Regions from separate parts of the Desulfocurvus sp. DL1XJH-121 genome, predicted to be linked through region 1. Evidence: riboswitches for the same ligand, from Rfam matches in the RefSeq annotation. Region 1 holds a riboswitch; each other region holds the start of a gene.
What was found. Region 1 has a riboswitch for cobalamin ahead of ACYYG1_RS03950 (ribonucleoside triphosphate reductase). Riboswitches for the same ligand answer to the same signal wherever they lie in the genome.
Positions count from the first base shown of each region.

Region 1 (10,423 bases):
CTCACGGCCGCGGCGAAGGACTTGTCCTTCATCTTCTTCTTGAGGCCCTTGGGCGCCATGCCCTCCATGCGCGTGGGCCGCACCAGGGCCGCCGCGGAGATGAGCCCCGTGACGGTCTCGGCCGCGCGCAGGGCGTAGTCGAAATCGTTTTCCGCAGCCACGCCCGTGCATTCCTCGTTGTGGGCGGAGATGGCGTGCAAAGCCTCGGGGGGCAGGCCGTCGCCCAGGATGTCCAGGGCGTCCAGCCCGTGGCGGGACGGGTTGTCCTTGGTCATGGGATAGTCCAGGTCGTGCACGAGCCCGGTCAGGCCCCAGAGGTCCGCGTCCTTGCCCAGGCGTTTGGCCAGGGCGCGCATCACGGCCTCGCTCTGCAGCGCGTGGTTGATCATGTGCGGTTCGGGGTTCTGGGCCTTGATCAGGTCCAGGGCTTGGTCTCTGCTCAGCATGCGTCCCTCCTTGGGAAGCCGAAGGTTTTGCCCGCGCCTCCGGCACGCCCCCAGTATATGCATCCCCGCGAAAAGGGCAAATTCTATCGGCGTCTACCGCGCGGCGGGCCTTGCGGAGGGGTGGCACGCTTTCTGCTTTTCACCCTCGCGCGGGGTGCCGTGCGCCAAAATTTCGACGGCGCGGCCCCCGCAATATGAGCCGCGAGGTGCGCACGTGAACCTGAATCCCATCCAGCTGTTGTCGGCCATCCAGTCCGCCGGGGGCAAGTCCCCGGGGCAAGGCGGCGCGTCCGCCATGGGCCTGCCTTCCCTTCCGGGGAGCGCCTCGGCCTTTGCGGACATGCTGCGCGGGGCTCTGCAAAGCGGCGGGAGCGAGGCCCTGGACCTGGCCACGCAGTTCTCCCTGGGCGGCCAGTTCATGGCCCAGATGAGCGGCGTGGACGCGGCGCAGATGACCGAAATGAGCGAGATGAACATGCTCATGGACGCCATCTCCGGCGCCAAGGACCAGGACGGCGGCGGTCTGGGCATGCTGGGGCTTTCCGGCTCGGGGCTGCCGTTCATCCCGGGCGGCCCGGCCCCGGGCGGCATGGACATGGCGCGCATCGCCGAGCTGTTGCGGACCCAGGCCCAGGAAGGCGCGGCCGTCAAGGACGCCATGGCCCAGGCGCAACAGACCGCCCAGCCCGCGCCCCGGCTGGAACAGGCCGCGGCGGCCGCCCATTTCGCCTCGGTGCGCCCGGCCGCGCCCGAGGTCCTGCCCGCAGCCGCCCCCGGCGTGGAGCTGGCTTCGCGACCGGCCCCGGTTTCCGCCCCAGCGGCCCCGCGCACCCTGGAGACGGCCAAGGCCGCCCTGGCGCACAAGGCCTACGGCGCGGGCGCGGCCAGGGACCCCTTCGGCCAGCTTTCGGCGCGTTTCGAGTCCGGGGGCCAACCCGGGGCCGTGGGCTTCGACCGCGTGGGCGGCACCTCCTATGGCATCTACCAGATTTCCTCCAAGGCCGGGACCTTCGACCGCTTCCTGTCCTTTTTGCAGCACAAGGCCCCGGACATGGCCCAGCGCCTGGCCGCCGCCGGGCCCGCGGACACCGGCTCCAAGAGCGGCCCCATGCCCTCGGCCTGGAAGACCCTGGCCCACGACGAGCCTTCGCGTTTCGCGGAGATGCAGCACGAGTTCATCCGCGAGACCCACTATCTTCCGGCCCTGAGGAAGGTGGCGGACCTGACGGGCGTGGACCTTTCCGCGCGCCATCAGGCCGTGGCCCAGGTCCTGTGGTCCACGGCCGTGCAGCACGGAGCCACGGGCTCGGCGCGCATCTTCGCCAAGGCCCTGGAGGCCGTGGGCGGCATGGACGCCCCCGGAGCGGACAAGAACCTGATCCAGGCCGTGTACGCGGACCGGGCCGGGCAGTTCGGCTCCTCCTCGGACCGGGTGCGTGGCGCGGTGCGGTCCCGCTTCTCCGGTGAGCTCAAGGCCGCTCTGACCCTCTTGGACGGCGGCGCGGACTCCCTGTTCGACTCCAATGTCTAGGCGTGCGGCCGTCCTTCTGTCTTTGGGTTTATTTTCAATTAAATCAGTGTATTAAAATTTTTATCGAAACGGCTGGCTCCGGATTCGCCTGCCGTCCGAGCCCCTGATGGCGCGCCTTCCGAGGGCTCGGGCCCGTTCCGCACGACGCTCCTCGGCCAAAACCGCCCGTTGAACCGGCCCGGGTCTTTTGGTATCTTTCCAAACGTTGATCGACTTCTCCAGGTGGCTGAGCCTGAAAAGGGAATCCGGTGCGAATCCGGAGCGGTCCCGCCGCTGTGATCCCCCGCGCTCGCCGATCCACGCGCCACTGCCCGCCGGGCGGGAAGGCGGATCGGCAGGGGAGAGCCAGAAGACCTTGCCTGGAGCTATTCCTTCCGTCCGCGGCACGAGGATGCCGCGGCAGGAACGAAGGAGAATCCCAAAAACACATACCCGTGGCCCCGGGCGGTACCGCCGCATCAAGGAGCCAGGGGCGAAGCGTTTCGGTGCCCAGCATCGCGTCTTCGGCTGTTGCCGTCGCGCGGGGCGCCGTATCCGGAGAGAGCACACATGCCGACACACATTCTCAAGCGCGACGGGCGCCTGGAAACATGGTCCACGGACCGGATCGGAGACGCCATCTTCAAGGGCCTCAAGGGCAGCGGCATCAAGGACCCGCTGCTGGCCAAACGCCTGGCCAAAAAGGTCGAGGCCAAGCTGGCCGGGATGGAGACGGCCGAGCAGGAGCACGTCCAGGACATGGTCCAGGAAGTGCTCATGGAGAACCGCCTGTACAAGGTGGCCGAGCGCTATATCATCTACCGCGAAAAGCGCCGCGAGCTGCGCAACCAGGACGAGGCCTACCTGGACATCCGCTCCATGATCGAGACCTACCTGGACGCCTCGGACTGGCGTGTGGCCGAGAACTCCAACATGGTGCACTCCTTCCAGGGGCTGATCCTGCACATGGCGGGCAGCGTGCAGGCGCGCTACGTGCTGGAAAAGTACCCCGAGGAGGTGCGCCAGGCCCACGAGCACGGCTACTTCCATCTCCACGACCTGTCCTTCGGCCTGGCCGGCTACTGCGCGGGCTGGAGCCTCAGGGACCTGCTGCTGGAGGGCTTCAACCTGCGCGACCGCTGCTGCTCCGACCCGGCCAAGCATCTGGACGCGGCCTGCGGCCAGATCGTCAACTTCCTTGGTACGTTGCAGAACGAGTGGGCCGGGGCCCAGGCCTTCAACAACGTGGACACGTACCTCGCGCCCTTCGTGCGCAACGACGGCCTGTCCTACGAGTACCTCAAGCAGCAGATGCAGAAGCTGGTCTTCAACCTGAACACCACCTCGCGCTGGGGCGGCCAGAGCCCGTTCACCAACTTCACCTTCGACTTCACGCCCCCGGCGCACATCGCCAAGGAGGCCGTGATCATCGGCGGCAAGCTTCAGGATTCCACCTACGGCGAGTACGCCCATGAAATGGAGATGATCAACCGGGCCTTTTTGGAAGTAATGCTTGAGGGCGACGCCCACGGCCGCATCTTCTCCTTCCCCATCCCCACCTACAACGTGACCAAGGATTTCACCTGGGACAGCGAGGCGGGCCATCTGCTGCTCAAGATGACGGCCAAGTACGGGGCCCCGTACTTCCAGAACTTCATCAACTCGGACCTGAACCCCGAGGACGTGCGCAGCATGTGCTGCCGCCTGCAGATGGACCTGCGCGAGATCCGCAAGAAGACCGGCGGCCTGTTCGGCTCCGGCGACCTCACGGGCTCCATCGGCGTGGTGACCCTGAACCTGCCCAAGCTGGCCTACCTGTCCCACGGGGAAGAGGACTTCCTGGACCTGATCACGGAATACGCGGAGCTGGCCCGCGATTCCCTGGAATTCAAGCGCAAGATGGTCACGGCCAACTTCGAGGCGGGCATGTTCCCGTATTCGCGCCGCTACCTGAAGAATGGCTTCAACGGCCATTTCTCCACCATCGGGGTCATCGGCGGCCACGAGGCCTGCCAGAACCTCTTGGGCAAGGGCATCGAGACCCCGGCGGGCACGCGCCTCATGCGCCGGGTGCTGGACCACCTGCGCAAGCTGGTGGTGGTCTTCCAGGAGGAGACCGGGCACCTCTACAACCTGGAGGCCACGCCCTGCGAGGGCACCTGCTACCGCCTGGCCAAGATCGACAAGGCCCTGTACGGCGAGATCACGGCCGCGGGCGGGGACACGCCCTATTACACCAACTCCACGCTGTTGCCCGTGGGCATCACCGACGACGTGTTCGAGGCCCTGGAGCATCAGGACAAGCTGCAGACCATGTACAACGGCGGCACGGTGTTCCACTCCTTCGTGGGCGAGGCCGCGCCCGACGAGCAGAGCGTGAAGAGCTTCCTCATCAAGGCCATGACCAACACCAAGATCCCCTACGTCTCCCTGACGCCGACCTTCTCCATCTGCGAGGACCACGGCTACCTGTACGGCGAGCACTTCGAGTGCCCCACCTGCGGCAAACCCGCCGAGGTCTACACCCGGGTGGTGGGCTACTACCGACCGGTGAGCCGCTGGAACAAGGGCAAGCAGGCCGAGTACGAGGAGCGCAAGGAATACGCCATGAACACGCTGTGCTGCGGCGCGTAGCGTCTTCGGGGCCGGGCCTCGCGCCCGGCCCCTTCTTTTTTGGCCCCGGTTTCCGCGCTGGATGCCGCCTCGGAAAGAAGGTACAAGCGGACAGGACTACCGAGTCGGAAGCAGCCTGCAACAGCCCATGGACGCGGAGAAAACCATGATCCTGAGCGCGAGCCAACTGGACGCCCTGCGCCAGCGCAACGAAGAGGAGCTCGCCCTGGGCGGCAAGGCCACCCACGGGTATCCCGCGCAGATCATCCGCGACCTGCTGCACACCGTGGAGCACGTCAAGCGCGAGAAGAAGAAGTGGCAGCGCTTGGCCACGGAGCGCGGCCGGTCCCTGGAGGCCGTGCGCGACATCGTGGAGCGCGCGCCCGTGAACGGCAACTCCTCGGACTAGCCTCCCTTCCGGCCGCCGCCCCCCGATCCCGGGGGGTTCTGTTTGCGGCCGGGCTCGTGTATTGAACCCCCTGACAGCGAACAAACAGCCAACAGGCCGCCCCGGGCGGCGGAGGTTACGGATGCGCGAGATGCATGGATTCGTTCTCGCAGAGGAACGGGACATCCCGGAAATCGGCTGCCGCGCCAGGCTCTGGCGCCACCGGGCCACGGGCGCGGAGCTCATGTCGCTGGCCTGCGACGACGAGAACAAGGTCTTCGGCGCGGCCTTCCGCACGCCACCCGCGGATTCCACGGGCGTGCCCCACATCCTGGAGCATTCCGTGCTCTGCGGCTCGGACAAGTATCCCGTGAAGGAACCCTTCGTGGAGCTCCTCAAGGGCTCGCTGCAGACGTTCCTCAACGCCTTCACCTACCCGGACAAGACCTGCTATCCCGTGGCCAGCGCCAACCTGAGCGACTTCCGCAACCTGGTGGACGTGTACCTGGACGCGGTGTTCCACCCCCTGATCCCGGAGACCGTGTTCCAGCAGGAAGGCTGGCATTTCGAACTGGACGGGCCCGACGGCCCGCTGACGCGCAAGGGCGTGGTCTTCAACGAAATGAAGGGCGCGTATTCCTCTCCCGACGGCGTACTCCACGAGCGCTCCCAGCGCGAGCTGTTCCCGGACGTGACCTACGGCCTGGACTCGGGCGGCGATCCGCGCGTGATCCCCTCCCTGACCTACGAGGCCTTCAAGGCCTTTCACGAAACCTACTACCATCCCTCCAACGCGCGCTTCTGGTTCTACGGCGACGATCCCGAGGAGGACCGCCTGCGCATCCTGGAGGAGGCCCTGGCGGGCTACGAGGCCCTGGACGTGGACTCCGAGGTGGGCCTGCAGCCCGCCTGGAGCGAGCCGCGCCGCGCGGAGCACAGCTTCGCGGGCGGCGAGGACGGCCGGGCCATGTTCACGGTGAACTGGCTGCTGCCCGAGACCACGGACCGCGAGCTGGCCCTGGCCCTGGAAATCATGGAGGAGGCCCTTATCGGCCTGCCGTCGTCCCCCCTGCGCCGGGCGCTCATGGAGTCGGGCCTGGGCGAGGACCTGGCGGGCGTGGGCCTGGAAAACGAGCTGCGCCAGCAGTTCTTCTCCCTGGGGCTCAAGGGCGTGGACCCGGAGGACCTGGAGCGGGCCGAGGCCCTGCTGCACGAGACCCTGGCGCGCGTGGCGCGCGAGGGCTTCGGCGCGGACATGGTGGAGGCCGCCCTGAACAGCGTGGAATTCGATCTGCGCGAGAACAACACGGGCCGCTTCCCGCGCGGCCTGTCCCTGATGCTGGAGAGCCTGACCTCCTGGCTTTACGGCGGCGACCCCTTCGGGCCCCTGGCCTTCGAGGCGCCCCTGGCCGCCCTCAAGGCCCGCCTCGCGGCGGGCGAGCCCGTGCTTTCGGACCTCGTGGCCGCGCATCTGGTGGACAACGCCCACCGCGTGAGCGTGGTCCTGACCCCGGACGCGAACCTGGCCGCCCGGCGCGAGGCCGAGGAGGGCGAGGCGCTCACGGCCCTGCTGGCCGGCATGGACCAGGCCCAGCGGGACGAGGTCGCCCGGCGGGCCGAGGCCCTGCGCCGCATCCAGGAAGCCCCGGACGCCCTCGAGGCCGTGGCCACCATCCCGCAGCTGGGCATCGCGGACCTGCCCGGGGGCGAGCGGCGGATCCCCTCGCGCACGGGCGAGGCCCGGGCCCTGGTGCACGACATCCCCACCCGGGGCGTGGTCTACGTGGACGCGGGCTTCGACCTCTCGGTGGTGCCCGACGATCTGCTGCCCCTGGTGCCGCTGTTCGGCCGCGCCCTGTTCGAGACGGGCACCTCGCGCGAGGATTTCGCGGACCTGTCCATGCGCATCGCGCGCAAGACCGGCGGCCTGGAGCACGAAACCTTCACCTCCGCCTCCCTGGGCGGCGGCCCGGCCGTGGAGCAATTGCTCCTGCGCGGCAAGGCCATGGCCGCCAACGCAGGGGAGATGCTGGACATTTTGCGCGACGTGCTCCTGGACGCCAGGATCACGGACCGCGAGCGCTTCCGCCAGATCCTGTCCGAGGAAAAGGCCCGCCTGGAGCAGCGCCTGATTCCCGCCGGGCACATGCTGGTGCTCTCGCGCCTGCGCGCGCGTTCGGGCGGTGCCGGCTGGGCCGCCGAATGCATGGGCGGGGTGCGGGCGCTCGCCGCCTTGCGCGAGCTGGCCGCCCTGGCCGAGAAGGACTGGGACGCCGTGGCCGCGTGCCTGGAGACCCTGCGCGGGCTGGTGGTCCGGCGGGGCGGCCTGGTCCTGAACCTCACGGCCGACCCCGGGGACTGCGCCACTGTTGAACGGCTGTTCCCGGCCTTTGCCGGGGCCCTGCCCGATGCGGCCGCGCCCGCCGCGTCCCGCGTCCCCCAGGGCCTGCCCCGGGCCGAGGGCCTGACCCTGCCCGCCCAGGTCAACTACGTGGGCAAGACTGTGGACCTCGCGGCGGCGGGCTACGCCTTCAGCGGCGCGCACCTGGCCGCCGTGAAGCACGCGCGCATGGGCTACCTCTGGGATCACGTGCGCGTGCGCGGCGGCGCCTACGGAGCCTTCTGCGTCCTGGACCGCTTCGCGGGCACCCTGTCCCTGGTCTCCTACCGCGACCCGGCCGTCACCGGCACCCTGGAGGCCTTCGACGGCCTGGGTCCCTACCTGGCCGGGCTGGACATGCCCGCGTCGGAGCTGGAGAAGAGCGTGGTGGGCGCGGTGGGCGACGTGGATCCCTACCTGCTGCCCGACGCCCAGGGCTACACCGCTCTGCTGCGCGGGCTCACGGGCGACACCGACGAGGTGCGCGCGGCCATGCGCGCACAACTCCTGGACGCCGGGCTGGCGGACTTCCGGAACCTGGGCGCGCTCATGGAGCCGCTGCTGCCCTCGGGCGACGTGGTGGTCCTGGGTTCGGCCGAGGCCCTGGACAAGGCCGGGCTGGAATGCACGCGCACGCGGGTCCTGTAGTCGATCCCATATAACCGGAATCTTCCTGCGGAGGGCGCATGCCGTTCGTCGGTGAGGCCGCGGCCCTGGCCACGGCCGTTCTCTGGACCCTGGGGTCCTTCATCAGTTCCGCCCTGGGCAGGCGCATCGGCGCCCTGCGCCTGAACACCATCCGCCTGCCCCTGGCCACCCTGATGCTCCTGGCGAGCTGCGTGCTGGCCGGGGGCTGGTCGCGGCTGTCCCCGGAGGCCGTGGCTTGGCTGGCGGCCTCGGGGATCGTGGGCCTGGCCCTGGGGGATTCGTTCCTCTATTCCTGCTACACCCTGGTGGGCGCGCGCCTGGGCGTGCTGCTCTTTTCCCTGGCCCCGGCCATGACGGCGGTGCTGGGCTACCTGTTCCTGGGCGAGACCCTGGGGCCGCGCGCCATGGGCGGCGTGGCCCTGGTCACCCTGGGCGTCTGCGTCGTGACCCTGGAGCGCCTGCCCTCGGGCGGGGGGACCCTGGCCCGGGTGCCCCTCAAGGGCGTGGTCCACGGGCTGCTGGCGGCCCTGGCCCAGGCCGCCGGGCTGATTCTGGCCAAGCAGGGCATGAGCCTGGACACCTCGCCGCTCTTCGCCACCCTGGTGCGCATGGTCACGGCCACGGCCGTGTTCTACGTGGTCATGGCCCTGGGCCGCAGGCTGGAGAATCCTCTGGCGATCCTACGCAGCGGCCCCAGGGTCTTCCGGATGGCCGTGCTCTGGGTCTTCATGGGGCCCTTCGTGGGGGTTTGGCTGTCCCTGGTGGCGGTGCAGCACACGGCCACGGGCGTGGCCGCCACCCTCATCGCCCTGGAGCCGGTGATGATGATTCCCCTGGTGGTGCTGCTGGAGGGCTACAGGCCCAGCGCGCGGGCCGTGGTCGGGGCCCTCGTGGCCTTCGGGGGCACGGCGCTTTTGTTCCTGCGCCAGGGCTGAGGGGTCAGGCCAGCTGGCTGTTCCGCCGGGGGACCACGCAGAGGCAGGCGCCCACGCGGTTTTTGCCCTCGGCCTTGGCCCGGTAGAGGCCCTGGTCGGCCCGCTTTAGCAGGGACGCGGCCGAGTCCTCCTCGTGGAAGCCCGCCACGCCCATGGAGCAGGTCATGCCCGGGGCCACGGAAAAGGCGTTCTCCTCCACCCTGGCGCGCAGCTTCTCGGCCATGTACAGGGCGCCGTCCAGCCCGGTCTCGGGGATGACCAGGGCGAACTCCTCGCCCCCGTAGCGGGCCAGGACGTCCATGGAGCGGATGTGCGCGCCCAGCAGCGCGGCCAGCTCCGAGAGGGCGATGTCCCCGGCCTGGTGGCCCAGGCTGTCGTTGACGGCCTTGAAGTCGTCGATGTCGATCATGATCATGGACAGGTCGCAGCCGTAGCGCCTGGCCCTGCGTATCTCGGCTTCCAACTCCTCCAGGAACTTGCGCCGGTTGAAGACGCCGGTGAGGGGATCGGTGTTGGCCAGGCGGTGGAAGAGCCGGCGTTCGTTTTCGATGCTGGTCACATCGGTGAAGCTGATGTTGTACCTGCCCGCGAAGCCCTCCACGGGCGCGGTGCGCATGAGGAAGGTCCGGCCCGACCCGTTGCCCTGGCGCACCAGGTGTTCCTGGCCCGGATTCTCCAGGGCCGCGCGTATCCAGCACGGGAATTCGGAGTGTTCGTCCACGGCATGGATGCGCGTCAGCGGCATCAGGCGCTCCATCTCTTCGCAGGTCCTGGGGCGGGCGCCCCGCCCGCCGTCCGCCATGCGCAGCATGGGCGGGTTCAGGTAGTCCAGGCGCTGGCCGTCGGTGATGACCATGGGCGCGGGCGCGGCGTCCAGGATGGCTGCGGCCGTGGTCTGGCGTTGTCTGTGGAAACGGGTTTCCTCGGCCCGGGCCATGAGGGGCAGGGCTTCCCCGAGCAGGGATTCCGCGTCCAGGGGGCGCTGCAGGAACAGGTCAGCCCCGCTGCGCAGCCCGGCCACGAGATCGCGCTTGCGGGGCTCGCGGGCGGTGAGGATCACGGGCAGGTCCGGGTCCAGGCGCTTGAGCCGGAGGGTGAGGTCCTGCCAGTGGCTTCCGGGCAGGGCGGTGTCCAGGAACACGGCCCTGGCCGCGCAGGATTCCAGGAGCCCATGCACTGCCTGGGTGTCGCGGGCCACCAGCACCGATTCCGCGACGCCCTGCAGGGCGGGGAGGCTGTCGTCGGGCGAGTCCGGGCAGGCGAAGAGGACGGTGGTCCGTTTCTCGGGGGCGTCGCTTAAGATCATGAGCAACTCCTGAGGGAATTTGGACATGGTTAGCACGGTTTTACAAGGGTGTGTCAATGAGGTTTTCCCCCAAAGGTTCCGTGGCCGGGGCGGACCGGTTTCCCGGGCGGCGGATTTCCTGGCGCGGCGGGGGGCTGGAGGGGCCGCCGGGGGCCCTTTTCTTGACACGGATGCTTGCCCCGCATAAATGTAGCAAA
Region 1 is NZ_JBTVWW010000004.1:3,401-13,823, forward strand. It holds gene ACYYG1_RS03940 (HD domain-containing protein) at 1-446, opposite strand, end outside; gene ACYYG1_RS03945 (VgrG-related protein) at 661-1,977, shown strand; cobalamin riboswitch at 2,181-2,354, shown strand; gene ACYYG1_RS03950 (ribonucleoside triphosphate reductase) at 2,527-4,590, shown strand; gene ACYYG1_RS03955 (hypothetical protein) at 4,736-4,978, shown strand; gene ACYYG1_RS03960 (insulinase family protein) at 5,100-7,985, shown strand; gene ACYYG1_RS03965 (DMT family transporter) at 8,024-8,920, shown strand; gene ACYYG1_RS03970 (sensor domain-containing diguanylate cyclase) at 8,925-10,226, opposite strand.

Region 2 (10,423 bases), on a different contig from region 1:
GGTTGTAGACCCTTTCCAGATCGGTGGCCATGGACTGGCAGGAGAACTGGAGGGTGCGCTCGTATCCCTGGGTCATGACCACCTGGGCCTCGTGCAGGGAGGCGTTCTTCACACTGGTCATATAGAACGAGAAAGCGAGGCAAATTGCCAAGGAAAACAGGATCATGAAAAGAACAAGAAAGATCATTCGCGCGGTGATGGTGAATTTCCTGAGCATCTTTACTCCTCCTGTGAACTATGCAGTACGGTATCAGCCTGATTTTATAATATACATAAAAATTCTAGGGTGACAAGAAAATGTCAGCAAATATTTATCATGGTACGCAGTGTTGCCTTCTGAAAACAGCGTGACATATAAGATATCGCGCATTGTGTATTTATTTTGCGCTTAAATAATGCAATTCATACAACGAATTGAATGAAAAACGCCGTTTGAATCCATATTTTACAACGTGAATGTGCAACAGGGCGCGATGGAAAAACATATTTCCATCGATGGAAGACGCGGCGAATCCCGGACGCGGGAAAACGCGCGGCTCAGAGGAAGAAGGGAGAAATCAGGAGAATTCGGTCACGTAGCGGTACATGACCCAGAAATGCGAGCACGTGCCCAGGAGCACGAAGATGTGGAACAGCTCATGGAAGCCGAACCGGCCCGGCCAGAAGTCCGGGCGCTTGAGGGCGTAGATTACGCCCCCGGCGGTGTAGAACAGTCCCCCGGCCAGAAGCCAGGCCAGGGCGCCGGGCTGCAGGCTCCGGACCAGGGGGTAGACCCCGATGACCACCAGCCAGCCCATGAGCACGTATGTGCCCGTGTACAGGAACCGGGGGGCCTGCATCCAGAACAACTTGAACACCAGCCCGGCCACGGCCAGCCCCCAGACCACCCCGAACAGGCTCCAGCCCCAGGGCCCACGAATGGGGATCAGGCAGATGGGCGTGTACGTCCCCGCGATGAGGAAGAAGATCATGATGTGGTCCAGGGTGCGCAGGCGCGGGGTGCGCTTCTCGCCGTAGGGGATCAGGTGGTAGCAGGAACTGGCCAGGTACAGGCCGATGGCCGTGGCCCCGAACACCGAGAAGCTCACCAGGTGCCAGGGCTTGGCCGGGTCGGAGGCCTTGACCAGGAGCAGCACGAGCCCGGCCACGGCCAGGATCGCCCCGGCCAGGTGCGTGAGCCCGCTCACCGGGTCGCGCAAGGCTTTGAAAAATCGTTTCATGCCGCCTCCCACGTCTTCCAAGGACCACTTTAGCAGGCTTATTACATGTCTCCGGACGCCGCGTCCACCCCTCCGGGGCCTTTTGGAGGCTCGTCGAGCCTGAAGCGGATGCGCAGCATCCCGTCCTCGAAGCTGTGGGAGACCAGCCGGAAGGCGCCCACCTGCGAGGTCCGGGCCACGTGCTCGCCGCTGCACGGGCAGGCGTCGTAGTCCCCCACGCGCACGATGCGCACGCTGTCCACGTCCGGGTCGGGCAGGCGGCCGAGGTCGAATTCCCGCGCGGCCACGTCCCGGGCCACGGCTTCGGCGGACACGGCCATGTCGCGGGCCAGGGCGTCGTTCACGCGCGCCTCCAGCTCCCGGGCCTCCCCGGGGGCCAGGGGCCGCTCGAAGCGATAGTCGCACTTGGACTTCTTGGGATTCACGTGGGCCGAAAAGCAGCGCCCGCATCCGAACATGCGGACCATGGTCTGGTTCAGGACGTGCTCCGCCGTGTGCATGCGCGGGGCCTTCTGGGAACTCATAAAGGACTCCTTGGTGTTGCCCGTTCCCTTCCGGCATAGTCTGCCGCGCCCGGGCCGTAAAGACTTGAATCCTCACTCCCCATGCCGTAGAAATCCTGTGTGCGCCGCTTCATCGGCGCCCACCGAGGACCCACTCCCATGCATGCATCAAACAACGACGCGCATTGCTCCGAACCCCGCCTGGACCGCCGCTTGGACCTCTATTCCTGCCTGCATTGCGGCTGGACCTACCGCCCCTCGCGGGGCTGCCCCGAGGCCGGCCTGGCCCCGGGCGCGGACTTCGCCCAGGTGGACCCCGGGTTCACCTGCCCCAAATGCGGGGCGCCCTTGAAGGATTTCGCCATCCGCGATAGGGACGAATGACCATGGCCGGAAACAAGATCGTGCTGCACATCGGCAGCGGGCTGAACAAGCCCGGGAAGCTGCCCCCCGCGTTTTCCTCCAAGGAATGGAAAGTGTTGAGCCTGGACCCGACGCCCGAATCCCGTCCGGATTTCGTGGCGGACCCCAGGGACATGCGCATCGTGGGGCCGCAGTCCGTGGACGGGGTCTTTTCGGCCCACGAGCTGGTTCGCATGCCGCCCCATCACGTTCCCCGGGCCCTGGCCGAAATCCGGCGCGTGCTGCGCCCCGGCGGCCTGGCCGTGATTTCCGTGCCCGATCTGCAGCAGGCCGCCGCCATGGTGGCCGAGGGCAAGGCCGAGGAGGCGCTCTACTCCACGCCCCTGGGGCCGGTGATGCCCCTGGACATGATCTACGGGCACCGCGCGGCCATGGCCAAGGGCAACCGCTTCCTGGCCCACGGCATCGGATTCACCGCCGAGACCCTGGCCGGAGCCTTGTCCGGGGCCGGGTTCGGGGACGTGAAGGTCGTCCGCGATCCCCAGTCGTTCTCCCTCTGGGCCACGGCGAGGAACGCCGCGTCCGGCACCGCCGCGCCCGAGGGCGCCGACCCGGTGGACGACGTTTCCGAGCCGGACGGCCCCTTCGGCATCTAGCCCTCTTCCCCTCCGCGCCCATTTTCCGCGTTCAGGTCTTGCGTTTTCCCCTGCCCGTGCTATTTTATTGAGAACGTTTACTATGTTCAAACCCCGCCAAGGAGGCCATGATGGACAAGTGGGAATGCCCTTGCGGCTATGTCTATGATCCCGAGGAAGGCGACGTGGAGAACGGCGTGCAGCCCGGAACCCCGTGGGAGCAGGTGCCCGAGGACTGGGTCTGTCCCAAGTGCGGCGCGGAAAAGGAATATTTCGAGAAAGTCGAATAACAACGGCGCGGCCCCCGGAGAGAATCCGGGGGCCGCGTTGCTTTTATGTCCCGGCGGGGCTCAGGCCTTGCCGTTGCGCCGCGCCAGAAGCAGGGAAAAATACTGCGGATGGGCCCCTTCCGGGTCCATGTCGCTCTGGATGCGTTCCCCCTCCTGCCCGCAGTTGGAGACCAGGACGGCCGATTCGCGCAGGCCCGTCTCGTCCAGGGCCGCCAAGATGTCGTCGAAATGCTTGTAGGCCTTGAGCACCACCACGCTGTCCGCCGTGCGCGCGGCCTTGCGCAGGGCGTCCCCGCCCTTGGCCCCGGAGACCACGGCCAGGGTCTCCTCGGCCTCGGCCAGCACCGTGCCCGCGGCGGCCGCCGCCGCGCAGTAGGACGTCACCCCGGGCACCACCTCCACCGGGGCCTTGGAATCCAGCCCGCGCAGGGTGCGCAGGAGATAGCCGAAGGTGCTGTAGGTCAGCGGATCCCCCAGGGTCAGGAAGGCCACGGACAGCCCGGCGCGCAGGTCCGCCAGCACGGCCCGGGCGTTTTCCGTCCAGGCCGCGTCCAGGGCGGCCTTGTCGCGGGTCATGGGAAAGGCCAGGGTCTCCACCTCCACTCCCGGGCGCAGATGCGGCCGCACGATGCCGTGGGACACGGAGTGGGTGTTCTTGCTGGAGCGCGCCGCATAGACCTTGTGGGCCTCGCCCAGCACGCGCACGGCCTTGACCGTGAGCAGCTCGGGATCGCCCGGGCCCACGCCCACGCCGTACAATATTCCGTAATCCATTACTTTTCCTTTTGTTTATCAAAATTCCGAAAATTATTCTTCCCAGGCCGTTCAAAAATAGTGAGATGCAAGGCGCAAGAAAAATTCAAGACCGAAGCGTACTCCCCGTACGTGAGGGTTTGAATTTTTCGCAGCAACGCAGCAGATCGCTGTTTTTCAACGGCCTGGGTGCAGAAATTCCGCCAGTTCTTCCACGGCCCGCACCGCGTTGGGGCCGGGCCGGGAATACAGGCCCTCGTCCACGGTGAGCACCCTGCCCCGGCGCACGGCGGGCAGGGACGCCAGAAGCGGCCGCTCGGCCGGGGGCAGGGGATTTTTGTTCATGGCCCCGCTCTGGACCACGTACACGTCCGGGTCGAGGCCGTACACGGCCTCCTCGCCCAGGCGCACCATCTTCTTGGACGAATCCACGGCGTTCTCCCCGCCCGCGCGGCGGATCACGTCGTCCACGATGCCCCCGCGCCCGGCGGCCAGCAGGCTCTGGGCGCGGACCTCGAAAAACACCCTGGGCCGCCCGGGCTCCGGCCCCAGCCGCGAGGCCACGGCGTCCAGCCGCGCGCGCATGGAGTCCGTGAGCGCCCCGGCCTCGGCCTCGGCCCCTGCCAGCGCGCCCAGGGACTGGACGGCCTGGAACAATTCCTCGAAATTCCTGGGGTTGTACACCGCCACGGTAAGGCCGTGCTCGCGCAGGGCGGCCACGGCCTGGGCGGCCTGGCTGCGCCCGGCCAGTTGCACCACCAGATCGGGCCTGAGGCCCAGCACCAGCTCCAGGCTGGGGCGCATGTGCGTACCCACGCTGGGCAGGGCCGCGAGCCCGGGCACGGTTTCGTCCGCCATGGTGCGCCCCACCAGCCGGTCCCCCAGGCCCATGGCCAGGTACAGCTCCGAAAACGCCCCGTACAGGCAGAGGATGCGCCGGGCCGGGGCCGCAAGTTCGATCCGCGCGCCCTGCCCGTCCACGGCCCGCACGCCCCCGGCCGATGCGGGCCGGGCGGCGGGGAGCAGCAGGACGAGGAACAGCAGCGCGGCCATCAGCCGTCTACCCATTGAAAACCTCCCGCATATGGCTGGCCCCGGGCACCCAGTGCGCCTGGGGGGCGCCCGTGCCCGGGTGCGGGGCCACCTGGATGCGCGTGCCGTAGATGCGGGTCAGGGTGTCGGCGTCGAAGACCTCCTCCACCTTCCCGGACACGGCCACGACCCCGTCCTTCAGGAAATGCAGCTCGTCGCAGTACAGGGCCGCGAGGTTCAGGTCGTGCACGGCCACCAGGGCGGCGCGCCCGGCGTCGGCCAGCTCCCGCAGCAGGTCGAACAGGGCCACGGTGCCCGCCATGTCCATGCTGGCCGTGGGTTCGTCCAGGAGCAGCACCTCGGCCTCCTGGGCCAGGGCGCGGGCCACGAGCACGCGCTGGAACTCGCCCCCGGAAATCTGATCCACGGGCCGGTCCCAGAGCCCGGGAACGCCGGCCAGGCGCAGGGCCTCGCGGGCCACGGCGATGTCCCGGTCCGAGGCCCGGCCCAGAAGCCCCTGATGCGCGTAGCGGCCCATGAGCACCACCGAGGAACAGCGCAGGGCGAAGGTGGTCTCGGCGCGCTGGGGCACGCAGGCGATGCGCCGGGCGCGCTGGCGCGGGGCCATGGAATGCACTTCGCACTGTTCGCCCGGCCCGGTCCAAAGCACGCGGCCCGCAGCGGGCGCGAGGACCCCGGAGAGGGTCGAGAGCAGCGTGGTCTTGCCGCTGCCGTTGGGGCCGAGGAGCCCGGTGATGGTGCCCGGCCCGAGGCGCAGGTCCACGCCCGAGAGCACCGTGCGCCCCTGGTGGGCGCAGGAAAGGTGTTCGGCCCGGATCACAGCGCGCCTCCCCTGGCCCGCCGCCTGAGCAGCAGGCAGAAGAACGGCCCGCCGAACAGGGCCGTGACCACGCCCACGGGCAGTTCCTGCCCGCCGGGCAGCAGCACCCGCGCCAGCACGTCGGACCAGATGAGGGCCACGCCCCCGGCCAGGGCCGATGCGGGCACCAATCGGCGGTGCTCCGCGCCCACTGCCATGCGCACCAGGTGCGGCACCACCAGCCCCACGAAGCCGATGACCCCGGACACGGACACGGCCGCGCCAGTGAGCAGGCTGGCCGCCAGGAGCAGGCGCAGGCGCGAACGGTCGGCGTCCAGCCCCAGCATGCGGGCCTGGGCGTCGCCCATGGACAAGAGGTCCACCTCCCGGGCCCAGGCCAGGGCCGCGAGGCCGCCGGCCAGCATGTAGGGCCAGACGAATGCCACGTGGGCCCAGCCCCGGCCCTGGAAGCTGCCCATGACCCAGAACACGATGCCCGTCACGGACTCCTCGTCCAGGGACTTGAGCAGGGAGATGAGCGCCGAAAGGAAGGTGGCCACCACGATGCCCGCCAGGACCACGGTTTCGCGCCGCAACCGCCCGGCCACGCTGCCCAGGGCGATGACCGCCGTCAGCGCCGCCCCGGCCCCGGCCATGGCCGCCAGGGGCAGCAGCCCCACCCCGGCCAGCACGGGCAGGGTTGAAATGCCCAGAAAGATGGCCACGGTGGCCCCGAAGGCCGCGCCCGTGGACACGCCGATGGTGAAGGGGTCGGCCAGGGGGTTTTGGAGGATGCCCTGGAACACGGCCCCGGCCATGGCCAGGGAAGCGCCCGTGAGCCAGGCCAGGCAGGCCCGGGGCAGGCGGATGTCCAGGACCACCACCCCGGCCACGGGGATCGGGTCGGCCAGCCCCCCGGTGAGCCCGGACCAGAGATGGCCCAGGACCTCGCCCGCGGGCACGGACAAGGGGCCGAACAGGCAGGCCAGAAACACCGAAACCACGGAGGCCAGCCCCAGCCCCGCCAGAAGCGGAGTCGTGGCCGCCTGCGCGTGTCCGGCGCCCAGGCGCCCCCTGTCCGTCCCCTGTCCGTTCATGATGCTAGTCCAGAGTGGCCAGGGCGGCTTTCAGATGCTCCACCCAGATGGCCCGGAAGGCCGGGTATTCGGCCGTGCCCTTGATGACGGGGGTGACCTTAAAGCCGGCCTTGGTCAGCACGGAGATCCAGGAATCGTCCTCCGCGCCGGCCATGTCGTTGCGCGCGTGGTCGCCGGCCACGGACATCAGGGGCCGGAGCCACACGGCCTTGACCTTGCGGGCCTTGAGCTCGGCCACCACGTAGTCCAGGCTGGGCGTCCCTTCCACGGTGCCCACCAGGATGTCGGAGTCCTTCTGGGCCAGATACCACTGCAGGCCGGGATAGTAGATGTTGCCCGCATGGTGGGTGCCGTGGCCCATGAGCACCACGGCCTCGCCCTTCTTGCGCTGTTTGGGCGTGGTGGCCAGGATGGCGTCCACGACCTTTTCCATGTCGCCGGGCCCGGTCATCATGGGCAGGCCCACGCTGAGCTTGTGGAACCCGCCGGGGATGCCCCGGAAGGAGTTCACCACGGACAGGACCTTCTGATGGAACTCCTCGCCGGGAATGGTGTGCAGGGACTGCACGGCCACGTCGGTGAAGCCCTCGTCCATCATCTTGGCCAGGGCGGTCTGCACGGAATCAGGCGACACGCCCTCTTCCTTCTGCAGCTTGTGGCGGATGATGTTGCTGGTATAGGCCCAGCGCACGGGCACGCCCGGGCAGTCCTTGGCGACCTGCTTCTGCATGTCCAGGAACGAGACCTTGGCCTCGGGCACGGAGGTGCCGAAGGCCACCAGCAGGATGCCCTTCTTGGGGGCCTTGGCACCGTCGTGGCCAGCCAGGGCGGGGATGCAAATGAGGCACAGGATCAGCGCCAGGGTCGCGGCGGACGCCGCTTTGAAGCCGGGGACGAAGCGCATGGACAAACCTCCTGCGTTCGTACAGGTGGGCGGCCTGAAACAATGGAGTGGAGCCGGCCGTTCCCATGGAACGGGCCGGGTAAGCGCCGGACGTATGTACGGGGAACGTCGAACCCGCCTGACGAATGCCCTCGTCGCCCGGCGGCTAGCGCAGGCCCCAAGGCAGGTCTTCTGGCTCTCCCGGAGTCCGTTTCGCCTTCCCGGAGCGCTTAACGCGTCCAGTGGCGTCATGAAACGGACATCCTCCCTTCCGCGCGGGAAGGGCCGGGATCACAGCGGCGGGGCCGCCCCGGATTCGCACCGGGTTCCCTGGCCCGACAAGCGGGCCGCCTTGAGGAAGCATCCTCTTACGCCAAAGCGCGGGATTTGTCATCGCCCCGGGGGGGCGCGCCGCATCCGGGACGTCGTATTTTTGGCTACCCGAGGTGTCCGTCTCGTCTTTTGATAATATCTTGAAAATACAGCCAGTTATAAAAAAATCTCATAATTTCTAGAGTCCCTCGCGCCCCTTTCCGTTGTTGGGCTATTCGCCCCGCTGCCCGCCCCTTCGCCTCGGGAAGTCCGCCGCGCAAGGCCCGGCGCGCCCTGGCCCGCGAGTTGCAAACGATCCCGTGTGTCCGTTGCGGCGCGGTGAGTTTCACTGTCCGCATGAAAAACTTTACCAATTTTCAAGAGGATCGCATGCGCTGGACGCCCCTGTTCCTGTTTCTGTTCCTGGCCCTGATCGTGGCCTTCGCCACCCCGGTGACCTGCGCCGAAGACTCGCAGGAGCGCGAGGCCCTGTCGCGGGTCACGGACCAGGCCGCGCCTTCGGGCTCCCACAGCGTGCGCCTGAAGGTCTCCCCCGTGACCTACGGCGGCTCCCACGGCCAGCAGGTCGCGCCCGCGCCCGACAAGCAGGACAGCACCGCCCTGGAGCGCCCCGTGCCCGACTCCCGCTATCGCGTGCGCCTGCATTTGGACGCCGCCGCGCCCCACGGGCCTTCGGATTCCGTCCTGGCCGCCAGGAGCTGCGCCAGGCGGCTCATGGCCCTGGTGGAACAGGACCTGCTCTCCCGCGCGCGGTTCCCCGGCATGGCCGCCTAGGGCCGCCCCGGGCCGCGAGCCCGCGCCTCACGGTCCGCCCGGGGCCGCCGCCCCCCCTCTCGCCTTGACTTTAGGGTGCAGTTGACTAAATTGGTGCCCTCCCTTTCGCACCAACATTTTCCTTACAAGGATTTGACCGCACCATGAGCGATTACAAGAAGACCCTGCATCTGCCCCAGACGTCCTTTCCCATGAAGGCCAACCTGGTCCAGCGCGAGCCCGAGACCCTCGCCTTCTGGGAGAAGATCGACGCCTACGGGGCCATGGTCCAAGCCAACGAGGGCGCGGACCGCTACGTGCTGCACGACGGCCCGCCCTACGCCAACGGCCACATCCACCTGGGCACGACCCTGAACAAGGTGCTCAAGGACATCATCGTCAAGTCCCGCAACATGGCCGGGACCAAGGCCGAATACGTGCCCGGCTGGGACTGTCACGGCCTGCCCATCGAGCACAAGGTCTCCCAGGAGTTGCGCGAAAAGGGCAAGACCGACCTGCCCGCCCTCACGGTGCGCAAGATCTGCCGTTCCTATGCCGAGAAATGGGTGGACGTGCAGCGCGGGGAATTCAAGCGCCTGGGCGTGCTGGGCACCTGGGACGACCCGTACCTGACCATGAAGCCCGTGTACGAGGCCGCCACGGCCCGCGAGCTGGGCAATTTCATGGGCAAGGGCTCGGTGGTGCGCGCCAAGAAGCCCATCTACTGGTGCAACGATTGCCAGACCGCCCTGGCCGAGGCCGAGGTGGAGTACGCGGACCACACCTCGCCCTCCATCTACGTGCGCTTCCCCCTGAACGATCCCAAGCTCAAGGACGTCGCCCCGGCCGTGGACCCGGCCAAGGCCTACGTGGTCATCTGGACCACCACGCCCTGGACCCTGCCGTCCAACCTGGCCGTGGCCCTGCACCCCGAGTTCGACTACGTGCTGGTGGAAGTCTGCGGCGAATACTTCCTGCTGGCCCAGGGCCTCCTCGAGGACTGCGCCAAGAAGTTCGGCTGGGACGCCCCCAAGGTGGTGGCAGAGGCCAAGGGCGAGGCCTTCGAGGGCCTCAAGGCCTCCCATCCCTTCTACGGCCGCGAGTCCGTGCTCGTTCTCGGCGACCACGTGACCCTGGAGGCGGGCACCGGCTGCGTGCACACGGCCCCGGGCCACGGCCGCGAGGACTACGAGATGGCCCTCAAGTATGGCCTGGACGTGCTCTCGCCCCTGGACGACCAGGGCCGCTACCTGAACAGCGTGGAATTCTTCGCGGGCCTGCGCGTGGAGGAGGCCAACGAGCCGGTCATCGCCAAGCTCACGGAGCTTTCCCGTCTCATGGCCCGGGAGAACCTCTCCCACTCCTACCCCCACTGCTGGCGCTGCAAGAAGCCCGTCATCTACCGGGCCACCACCCAGTGGTTCATCTCCATGGAGGAGAACGGCCTGCGCGACAAGGCGCTGAAGGCCATCAACGACGACGTGCGTTGGATCCCGGCCTGGGGCCGCGAGCGCATCCACAACATGATCGAATTCCGCCCGGACTGGTGCATCTCGCGCCAGCGCACCTGGGGCGTGCCCATCGTTGCCCTGCTCTGCAAGGACTGCGGCGAGGCATGGTTCGACAAGGACTGGGTCATGGGCATCGTGGACAGGTTCGAGACCCATGAGCGCGGCTGCGATTATTGGTTCGAGGCCCCCATGGAGGACGTGGTGCCCCAGGGCCTCGTCTGCCCCCACTG
Region 2 is NZ_JBTVWW010000007.1:105,634-116,056, reverse strand. It holds gene ACYYG1_RS06965 (methyl-accepting chemotaxis protein) at 1-217, opposite strand, end outside; gene trhA (PAQR family membrane homeostasis protein TrhA) at 558-1,220, opposite strand; gene ACYYG1_RS06955 (alanyl-tRNA editing protein) at 1,262-1,744, opposite strand; gene ACYYG1_RS06950 (rubredoxin) at 1,883-2,107, shown strand; gene ACYYG1_RS06945 (class I SAM-dependent methyltransferase) at 2,110-2,742, shown strand; gene ACYYG1_RS06940 (rubredoxin) at 2,853-3,011, shown strand; gene cobI (precorrin-2 C(20)-methyltransferase) at 3,072-3,785, opposite strand; gene ACYYG1_RS06930 (ABC transporter substrate-binding protein) at 3,942-4,832, opposite strand; gene ACYYG1_RS06925 (ABC transporter ATP-binding protein) at 4,825-5,637, opposite strand; gene ACYYG1_RS06920 (FecCD family ABC transporter permease) at 5,634-6,713, opposite strand; gene ACYYG1_RS06915 (sirohydrochlorin cobaltochelatase) at 6,718-7,617, opposite strand; cobalamin riboswitch at 7,762-7,966, opposite strand; gene ACYYG1_RS06910 (hypothetical protein) at 8,299-8,703, shown strand; gene ileS (isoleucine--tRNA ligase) at 8,847-10,423, shown strand, end outside.
Region 2: linked by a shared signal. The riboswitch ahead of ACYYG1_RS06915 (sirohydrochlorin cobaltochelatase) and the one ahead of ACYYG1_RS03950 (ribonucleoside triphosphate reductase) in region 1 are both predicted to bind cobalamin.

Region 3 (10,423 bases), on a different contig from region 1:
CTCGCCCCACGGGCCCACCAACGGCGAAATCAAGCGCCCCTCCGACGGCAAGACGCCCAAGCGCGTGGCCTTCGTGCAGTGCGCCGGGTCCCGCGACGAGAACCACCTGAGCTTCTGTTCCTACATCTGCTGCATGGCCTCCCTGAAGCAGGCCACCTACGTGCGCGAGCAGCTGCCCGACGCCCAGGTGACCATCTACTACATCGACCTGCGCACCCCGGACCGCTACCAGAAGTTCCGCAACCGCGTGCTGACCGACGAGGCCATCCACCCGGTGAAGGGCAAGGTGGCCGCGGCCGAGCAGGGCGCGAACGGCTCGGTGATCCTCACGGTGGAGGACGCCGTGGCCGGGACCAAGTCCAAGGAAGAATACGACCTCGTCGTGCTGGCCACGGGCATGCAGCCCAGCCTGGCTGGTGAGAAACTGCCCTTCGACCTGCCCCTGGACGAGGAGGGCTTCGTGGTGGGCGGAGAGGACAACGGCATTTTCGCCGCAGGCTGCGCCAAGAAGCCTCTGGATGTCATGAAATCCGCTCAGTCGGGCACCGGCGCCGCGATGAAGGCGATCGAAACGGTGAGAGGGAGGTAGCGAGCAATGGCCGAGAAAATTGGTGTCTACTTCGACGAATCAGCGGTCGGCCCGTACCTCGACGTACAGGAGCTGGTCGAATTCGTGAGCAACCGGTGGAGCGCCGACTGTCCCGTGGTCAAGACCCATCCCGTCCTGCCGGGCGAGGAAGGCCGGTCCATGATCCAGGCGGACATCGACTCCGAGGCTATCGACGGCGTACTGATCTGCGGGTCCTCCCCCCGCTGCGATTGGGAGGCCTACGACTTCGGTCCGTCCATCATCGTGGAGCGCGTGAACCTGCGCGAGCAGGTGGGCATGTGCTTCCCCGCCGGCGAGGACCAGGAACTCAAAAAGGGCATGGCCATCGACTACATCAACATGGGCGTGGTCAAGCTCCAGAAGTCCCGCATTCCCGCCCCCGAGCACATCGAGACCGTGAAGACCGTGATGGTGGTCGGCGGCGGCTGGACCGGCCTGCACGCGGCCCTGCACGCGGCCGGCGCGGGCTACGACGTGGTCCTGGTGGAAAAGGACGCCGAGCTGGGCGGCCGGGCCAAGGGCCTGTACAAGACCGTACCCATCATGCACCCCTACACCGAGGCCCACGAGCTGGATCTCGCCGGGGTCATCGGGAGGGTCAAGGCCGAGTCCCGCATAGAGGTCGTCACCGGCGCCACGGTGCAGAACCTCAAGGGCGCGCCCGGCAAGTACACCGCCGTGCTCTCCACGGGCGCCGAGAAGCCCGTGGGCGCCGTGGTCCTGGCCACCGGCTGGGTCCCGCAGGACACGAAGCTGCTCAAGCCCTTCGGCTACGGCAGCATCCCCGGGGTCATGACCACCGCCGAGATGGAGGCCAAGGTCAAGGAAGGCTCCTTCCGCGGCAAGCGCGTGGCCTTCGTGCTGAACACCTCCAAGCTGATGCCCAAGAACCTCTACGCTCCCAAGTGCAAGGCCGAGCCCGCCGAGGAAGCGGCCAAGGCCGAGGGCGAGGAGGAAGCGGCCTTCGTGTTCGAGGATCTCGAACACGAGCGCCACCTGCCCTTCTCCAGCGCCATCAACTCCGTGGTGTCCATCAAGCAGGCCGGCTACGTCCGCGAGCTGGACGACAACGCCCAGGCCTACATCATCTACGAGGACATGATCGTCCAGGGCATCCACGAGAAATACTACAAGGCCGCGTCCGACGACCCGGGCATCATGCTCACCAAGGGCTACGTCTCGCGCATCGAGCAGGACATGGACGGCGGCATCCTGGTCACGGTGAAGAACAACCTCATCGGCCAGGACTTCGAGCTGAAGGTCGACACGGTGGTGCTGCCCACGGGCATCGTTCCCACCACGGCCAAGGACCCGGTGATGAACTTCGTGTACCGCCAGGGCCCGGCCTTCCCCGACCTGGACCTGTTCGACGGGTTCTGCGACTCCAACTACATCTGCTTCCCCTACGAGACGCGCCGCACGGGCGTGTACGCGGCGGGCTGCGTCCGCCAGCCCATGCTCATGGACAACGCCGAGGAGGACGCGGCCGGAGCGGCGCTCAAGGCCATCCAGTGCATCGAGTCCGCCAACCGCGGCGTGTCCGTGCACCCGCGCTCGGGCGACCTGACCTTCCCCGAGTTCAACTTCGTGCGCTGCACCCAGTGCAAACGCTGCACCGAGGAATGCCCCTTCGGCGCCCTGGACGACGACGAGAAGGGCACTCCCATGCCCAACCCCACGCGCTGCCGCCGGTGCGGCACCTGCATGGGCGCCTGCCCCGAGCGCGTGATCTCCTTCGCCAACTACAACGTCGACCAGATCGGCTCGGCCATCAAGGCCGTGAAGGTCCCCGACGACATGGAGAAGGACGGGCCCCGGGTCATCATCCTGGCCTGCGAGAACGACGCCTACCCGGCCCTGGACATGGCCGCCATGCGCGGCAAGTCCTGGAGCCCCTACGTGCGCATCCTCCCGGTGCGCTGCCTGGGCTCGGTGAACGCCATCTGGGTCGCCGACGCCATGAGCAAGGGCGTGGACGGCGTGATGCTCCTCGGCTGCAAGTACGGCGACGATTACCAGTGCCACTTCGTGAAGGGCTCGGAAATCTGCAACCGCCGCAAGGAGAACATCGCCGAGACCCTTGAGCGCCTTGGTGTGGAACCCGACCGCGTCGAGCAGTACCAGGTCGCCATCGACGAGTACGACAAGCTGCCCGGCATGATCGAAGAGTTCATGGACATGATCCTCGAGAAGGGTCCCAACCCGTTCAAGGGCTACTAGGAGGAGATACCCATGTCGAAAGCTGTTCGGATCGAACCTGATCTGCAGTTCATCAGGGACTTGCAGGAGGTCGGGGGCGAATCCCTGAAAAAGTGCTACCAGTGCGCCACCTGCTCGGTGGCCTGTCCCCTGTCCCCGGCGGACGCCCCCTATCCCCGCAAGGAGATGATCTGGGCGCAGTGGGGCCTGAAGGACAAGCTGGTCAACGATATCGACATCTGGCTGTGCCACAACTGCGGCACCTGCTCCGACCTCTGCCCCCGGGGCGCCAAGCCCGGCGACCTGCTGGCCGCCCTGCGCAACATGGCCTACCGGTCCCTGGTTTCGCCCACGGTCATCGGCAAGTGGATGAGCTCGTCCAAGTACCTGCCCATCCTGGTGGCCATCCCGGCGGTCCTGTGGCTGTTCGTGTGGTACCTGACCACCGGCCTGACCATCCCGGACGGGGAGATCGTGTTCGGCAAGATCTTCCCGGGCGACTACACCATCGACCCCATCATGAGCCTGACCTTCTTCTTCATGGTGGCGACCTTCGTCATCGGCTGCTCCAAGCTGATCAAGTCGTTCACGAGCACGGGCGGGACCTACTACGTGGGTGCCCACGAGAAGCCCTGCATCGTGGACTGCGTGAAGGACGTTCTGCTGAACGAGATCGGCCAGCACACCAACTTCAAGGACTGCGAAGGCGACGAAAACGACATCCAGAGCGAGGAGCGCTTCAAGGGCCACCTGTTCTTGTTCTACAGCTTCGTGGCCCTGGCCATCGTCACCGGCCTGGTGGCCTTCGGGCACTGGGGCGGCAAGGTCATCGAATTCATCTCGCCCATGGGCCACACGCCCATGCACCTCTTGAACCCGGTCAAGCTCCTGGCCAACGCGGGCGCCATCGCCATGCTCATCGGCCTGACCAAGCTCACGCGCAGGCGCATGAACCTGGACGACTCCAAGACCAAGTCCAACTACTACGACTGGTATCTGTTGGGGCTCATCTGGGTCATCGCGCTGACGGGCATCGGAGCCGAGCTGCTGCGGCTTCTGGGCGTCGCCACCCTGGCCTACCCGGTGTACTTCGGTCACCTGGTGGCGGTGTGGATGCTGTTCGCCTACTTGCCCTGGTCCAAGCTGGGCCACCTGATCTACAGGACCGTGGCCCTGGTTTACGCCCGCTACATCGGCCGTGTGCCCCTGGGCTAGCCCGGCACTCGTGAACAGGACAAATCATTTCCTTACGGAACAGGAGGAAGAATACAATGGCTGAGAGCACCGACCGCAAGGTTTTCTCCATGGGCACCTTCGCCGCGTACCTCACGGGCGAGGACAAGGACTCGAACATGGCCGCCATCAAGGACATGCTCGGCTACATGACCCAGCTTGAGATCGACGGCGCGAGCCTGCCGTTCGCCGAGGCCATCGCCAAGGCCTGGATCTACGAGCAGAACCCCGAGCTCATCAACATCGCGGGCAAGGCCGACCAGTTCGGCCAGCACGTGTCCGTGCCCGTGCTGCCCGAGGACGTCACCGCCCAGGTGTCCGCCATCGTGGCCGAGCTCAAGGGCACCAAGGACAAGAACGCCGAGCAGGCCGCCAAGATCTCCGACCTGGAGAAGAAGCTGGCCGACGCCCAGTCCAAGCTCAAGGCCGCCGAGGCCAAGGTCACCACCTACGAGGCCCAGCTGGGCGAAGGCGAGAAGAAGCTCTCCGTATCCGAGGGCAAGATCGACTCCGTGACCGGCAAGGTCGACGACCTCATCGCCAAGATCGAGCAGGTCATCGCCCACGGCGTGGTCACGGCCGCTGCCGGCGACGGCGGCGCCGCCGCCCCGGCCGCCTCGGCCGACGCCGCCGCCCAGGACACTCCGGGCGAGGTTTCGTCCGACTTCGGCTTCGGCACCGACGATTCCGGCGGGGACAGCTTCGGGTTCTAGAGTATAATGTGAGTGTGGAAAGCATCGAAGCCCCGGTCCGAATGGACCGGGGCTTCTTGCGTTTGTGGGGCGAAAGCATGGTATACACGAGACAGTCGGTCTGCTGTAGCGCAAAACCAACCGTGCCCTCCCGCCCTCCCGCCGCGTTCCGCAACAGGTTTGATGGGGTGGTTTTGGGGGAGGGGTTGTGGTGCTGCGGGCGCGTGGCGCGGGAGAGGCGCGCTCCCTTCGAGGATTTGTCCCGCCGCGCGGCTGCCCGCAGAGGCGGGCCTGCATCCAGGCGGTCGCACCCCTCTCCCGCGCCACGCGCTGGGGCACCAGCGGAGAGCCTCCCGCTCCGAGAACGCGACGGGAATAAAGAAGAGGTATCCTACCTGACGAAGGAGATGGGGCCGCAGGCTATGATCATACTTGGCCCCATGGTGCCATGCTATTTGCGATGCTGCCCCGCCAGCTCCCCAACCCCCGGCGCGCTGCCCGGCGCAGCGGCTGTGATGGTAATCAACGAAGCGGAGCCGGGCTCGTGCGACGGGGCGGCATCACCTGTGCCGCGACACGAGGGGAAGAATCATTAAGGGACCGCACCACCGCGACTTCCCAGCGCCCCATGCGGGTGCGGGGGGCGTAGCGGCTGTGATGGTAATCAGAAAAGCGGAGCCCCCCGCACCCGCATGGGGCGCGGCCGCATCACCTCCCTCCCCTCATTCTCGACAAACCCACGCCCTACCCGCGAGGGAACGCGGCGGGTGGGGAGGGAGGGAACCGTTGATTTTGCACCACGACAACAAGCCCCACCCCCACGTAAACCCACCGAACCAACTACACTTCCTCTGCTTTTCCAATTCCCCCTCCCCCTCCCCCCAACTTGACACCCCAAAAATCCTAATATAAGGATATCTCAATATATTGATACAGGCAGGAAACGGAAGACGGTGCAAATCCGTCGCGGGCGCGCCGCTGTAACCGGCATTATCCCCCCGCAGTCACTGTCCCCCGGGACGGGAAGGCTGCGGGACCATGGGGCCGGAAGCCAGAAGACGCCCTGCCTGAGAAGCTCGGCTACCTCGCGTACAGGTGGTGGATGCGGCGTCCGGCGGGTGGAGCATCGGCTCCGGTTTCGCTGCGCTCTCTCCCCCCGCGTGGTCCCCTGCTTCCTGGTACGAACTTCAGTACAAGGAGAAAGGACTATGCTCTCACATGTGCTCGGTTTTCCCCGCATCGGGAAGGACCGCCAACTGAAACGGGCCCTGGAGGCCCACTGGCGCGGCGAGACCACGGCCGCGGACCTGGAGGCTGAGGCCGCGCTGATCCGCGAGGACGCCTGGCGGCTGCAGGCCGCACAGGGCCTGGGCCTCGTGGCTGTGGGCGACTTTTCCCTCTACGACCACATCCTGGACACGGCCATGATGGTCGGCGCGGTTCCCCGGCGGTTCGGCCTGCCCGGCGAGGCCCGGGACACGGACACGTATTTCCGCATGGCCCGGGGCGACGCCCAGGGGGGCGTCCCGGCCATGGAAATGACCAAGTGGTTCGACACCAACTACCACTACATCGTGCCCGAGTTGGACGAGATCCCGCGCTACGCCATGGCGGACACCCGCATCCTTGACCACGCCCGCCGCGCGGCGGAGCTGGGCCACAGGCCCAAGGCCGTGCTCGTGGGCCCGGCGACCTTCCTCTCCCTGGCCAAGGCGCCCCAGGGCGCGGACCGCTGGGAACATCTGCTGCCCCTGGCCCGGGTCTACGCCGAGGCCGTGGCGGCCCTGGCCGAGGTCTGCCCCTGGATCCAGATCGACGAACCCGTGCTCTGCGCGGACCTTGGGCCGGAGGCGCGCACGGCCCTGCGCAAATCCTGGGCGCTGCTGCACGACGCGGCCGGAGGCGCGCACCTGCTGCTGGCCGCCTACTTCGGGCCCCTGGGCGAGAACCTCAAGCTGGCTCAGTCCCTGCCCTGCCACGGGCTGCACGTGGACCTCTGCCGGGGCCGGGGCCAGCTGGACGAGGTCCTGGACACCCTGCCCGAGGGACGCTGCCTGTCCCTGGGCCTGGTGGACGGGCGGAACATCTGGAAGAACGACCTGGACCGCTCCCTGGGCGCCCTGCGCAGGGCCATGGACAGGATCGGAGAGGAGCGGGTCCTGGCGGCCACAAGCTGCTCCCTGCTGCACTGCCCCGTGGACCTGGACGGTGAATCCGCCCTGGCCCCGGAACTGCGCGACTGGATGGCCTTCGCCGTGCAGAAATGCGGCGAGACCGCCTTGCTGGCCCGCGCGGCCACGGGCGGCCTCGCGGACGAGGCCCTGGTGGCCACCCGCCGCTCCCTGGCCCGCCGCGCGGCCAGCCCGCTGACGCGCGACCCGTCCGTGCGGGCGCGCACGGCGAGGGTGGACGAGGCCATGCGCACGCGCACATCGCCCTTTGCCGCGCGCAAGCCCGTGCAGGACGCGGCCCTGGGCCTGCCCCCGTTCCCCACCACCACCATCGGTTCCTTTCCGCAGACCCCGGACATCCGCCGCGCGCGCCTGGCCCGGCGCAAGGGCGAGATGGACGAGACCGCGTACACCGAATTCGTGCGCGGCCTCATCAAGGACGCGGTGGACCGCCAGGAGGGGCTCGACCTGGACGTGCTGGTGCACGGGGAGCCCGAGCGCAACGACATGGTGGAGTATTTCGGCCAACAGATGAAGGGCTTCTGCTTCACCCGGAACGGCTGGGTGCAGAGCTACGGCAGCCGCTGCGTGAAGCCCCCGGTGATCTACGGCGACGTGTCCCGGCCCGAGCCCATGACCGTGGACTGGATCACCTACGCCCAGGGCCTGACCGCAAAGCCCATGAAGGGCATGATCACCGGGCCGGTGACCATCCTCAACTGGAGCTTCGTGCGCGACGACATGCCCCGCGCCGAGGTCTGCGCCCAGATCGCCCTGGCCATGCGCGACGAGGTCGCGGACCTGGAAAAGGCGGGCATCAGGATCATCCAGATCGACGAGGCAGCCCTGCGCGAGGGCCTGCCCCTGCGCGCCGCGGAGCACGAGACCTACCTGCGCTGGGCCGTGGATTGCTTCCGAGTCACGGCCGCCTGCGTGGCCGACGCCACCCAGATCCACACCCACATGTGCTACAGCGAATTCAACTCCATCGTGGAATGGATCGCGCGCATGGACGCCGACGTCATCAGCATCGAGGCCAGCCGCAGCGGCATGGACCTGCTTTCGGCCTTCGAGGAGTTCGAATATCCCAACGACATCGGCCCGGGCGTGTACGACATCCACAGCCCGCGCGTGCCGGGCGTGGAGGAGATTCTGGACCTCCTGCGCCAGGCCCTGGAGGTCATTCCCGCGGAGCGCCTGTGGGTCAATCCCGACTGCGGGCTGAAGACCAGGGGCTGGGCAGAGTCCACTGCGTCCCTGAAAAACATGGTCGCAGCCGCCAAAAAACTGCGCACGGAACACGGCCCAAGCTGAACGCACGGGCCCGGTCCATGGCGGATCGGGCCCGTTTTTCACGGCGGCCAGGCCCCTTTCTGGAGTCCGTCCGGCCTTGGACGGGATTGGAAATTCCACGTCCGCGCCCGCAAATCAGCTCCGATTTTTTTGCGCCAGAGGTCGGTTTTCGCACCTCTCGAACCCGATTTTGCGCAAGCCTATCCCCCTTCCGGGCGCAAAAACCAACGCCCCTACACACGAATCTCGCCCAAAAACGCCCCGGCTTTGACCTTATTCCGGCCCGAACGAGACCTCGGAACCTTTCCGCTTTCGCGTCCCCAGGCCTTGCGCCCGGCCGGGGATGTCGTTCTGTTTCCCCGTCGCAAAACGGCCTTTCGATCGGAAAAGCGACAGAAAAACCGAAGCCTACGCCCATTTTCGAGGTAATAATGACGATCGTTCTGTTTATGCTTTTCCTGATTTTTCTTCCTCGCGGCAGGATTTACGCACAGCGTCAGCAACTCACTGCAATAATTATTTTTCTGAAATAAACAAAAATGTACATATAGAATTGAAACTGAATTGGCAAAACTGACATATCAAAAGGACCGGCACCAAGCCAGGGCCAAGGCGGCTCGGGGAGAGTCTCCCGGGGCCGTGAACATCATTCTGCGTAGGGGGCAAAGGCCTCCCAGCCCCCCGGAAAAACGCCTTGTTTCTTGATTTTAACAAGAATTTCAAATAAGCCTTCAGTTCCTATGCAAACGCTTTGTGAGCTTACTCTCTCCGACGTCTGCGTGAACTTCGGCGGGCTTCAAGCCCTGTCCAATGTCAGCTTCGACGTCCGCCCCGGTGAAATCGTGGGGCTCATCGGCCCCAACGGCGCCGGAAAAACCACTATTTTCAACGTCATAACGGGTGTCTACAAAACCAGCGACGGCGCTGTCGCCTTTGGCGGCGGGAGCATTCTCGGGCTTCGGCCGCATCTGGTGCTCAAGGCCGGCATAGCCAGAACCTTCCAGAACATTCGCCTGTTCACCGCCATGACCGCCCTGGAAAACGTCATGGTGGCCCAGCATTGCCGATCGATGAAGGGCGTGGTGGGCGCCATCCTGCGCAGCCCGTCCCAGCAGGCCGAGGAGCGGGCCATCCGCGACCGCGCCCGCGAGGCCTTGGCCTTCATGGGCGTCGAGGCCTACGCCGACGAGGTGGCCTCCAACCTGCCCTACGGCCACCAGCGCCGCCTGGAGATCGCCCGGGCCCTGGCTTCCGAGCCCAGGATCATTCTCCTGGACGAACCAGCGGCGGGCATGAACCCAGCGGAAAGCAGCGAACTCATGGACTACATCCTCAAGATCAGGAAGCACGGCATCAGCGTCCTGATGGTCGAACACGACATGAAGGTGGTCATGGGCATCTGCGACCGCATCGTGGTCCTGGACCACGGCGTGATGATCAGCGAAGGCACCCCCGAGGTCGTGCAGCGTGACCCGCAGGTCATCGAGGCCTACCTGGGACAATAATGGTTTTTAATCAGAGGAGGATCGCTATGAAGAGACTGGTCGCTGTTTCCCTTGCGGCTGCCATGGCCCTGACCCTGGCCCTGGCCGGGACCGCCATGGCCAAGACCCTGAAGGTCGGCTCCATGAGCCCGCTCACCGGCCCCTACGCCGCCGACGGCAACGACATCGCCAACGGCGTGCGCGCGGCCATCGCCGTCGTGCAGGACGAGGGCGGAGTCCCGGGCTTCGACAAGATCGAGCTCTTTCCCCAGGACACCGCGTGCGATCCGCGCCAGGCCGTGGCCGCGGCCAACAAGCTGATCAACGAGAAGGTGTCCTTCGTGGTGGGCGCCTACTGCTCCTCGGCCACCATCCCCGCGTCCGAGACCCTGGACGAGGAATCCATCCCCATGCTCACCCCGGCCTCCACCAACGAGAAGGTCACCGAGCGCGGGCTGGAGCACATGTACCGCGTGTGCGGGCGTGACGACGACCAGTCCACCGTGGCCATGGCCTTCATGACCGGCTACCTCAAGGCCAAGTCCATCTACATCATCGACGACAAGACCACCTACTCCCAGGGCATGGCCGACAACGTGGAGAAGAAGTCCGCCCCGGCCGGGCTCCAGGTCCTGGGCCACGACCACGTGAACCAGGGCGACAAGGAGTTCTCCGCCGTGCTGACCAAGGTCAAGCAGGCCAACCCCGACGTCTTCTACATGAGCCTGCAGAACTCATCCA
Region 3 is NZ_JBTVWW010000011.1:101,589-112,011, forward strand. It holds gene ACYYG1_RS09755 (CoB--CoM heterodisulfide reductase iron-sulfur subunit A family protein) at 1-589, shown strand, start outside; gene ACYYG1_RS09760 (FAD-dependent oxidoreductase) at 596-2,830, shown strand; gene qmoC (quinone-interacting membrane-bound oxidoreductase complex subunit QmoC) at 2,843-4,024, shown strand; gene ACYYG1_RS09770 (zinc ribbon domain-containing protein) at 4,081-4,755, shown strand; cobalamin riboswitch at 5,628-5,815, shown strand; gene metE (5-methyltetrahydropteroyltriglutamate--homocysteine S-methyltransferase) at 5,943-8,219, shown strand; gene ACYYG1_RS09780 (ABC transporter ATP-binding protein) at 8,939-9,703, shown strand; gene ACYYG1_RS09785 (branched-chain amino acid ABC transporter substrate-binding protein) at 9,730-10,423, shown strand, end outside.
Region 3: linked by a shared signal. The riboswitch ahead of metE (5-methyltetrahydropteroyltriglutamate--homocysteine S-methyltransferase) and the one ahead of ACYYG1_RS03950 (ribonucleoside triphosphate reductase) in region 1 are both predicted to bind cobalamin.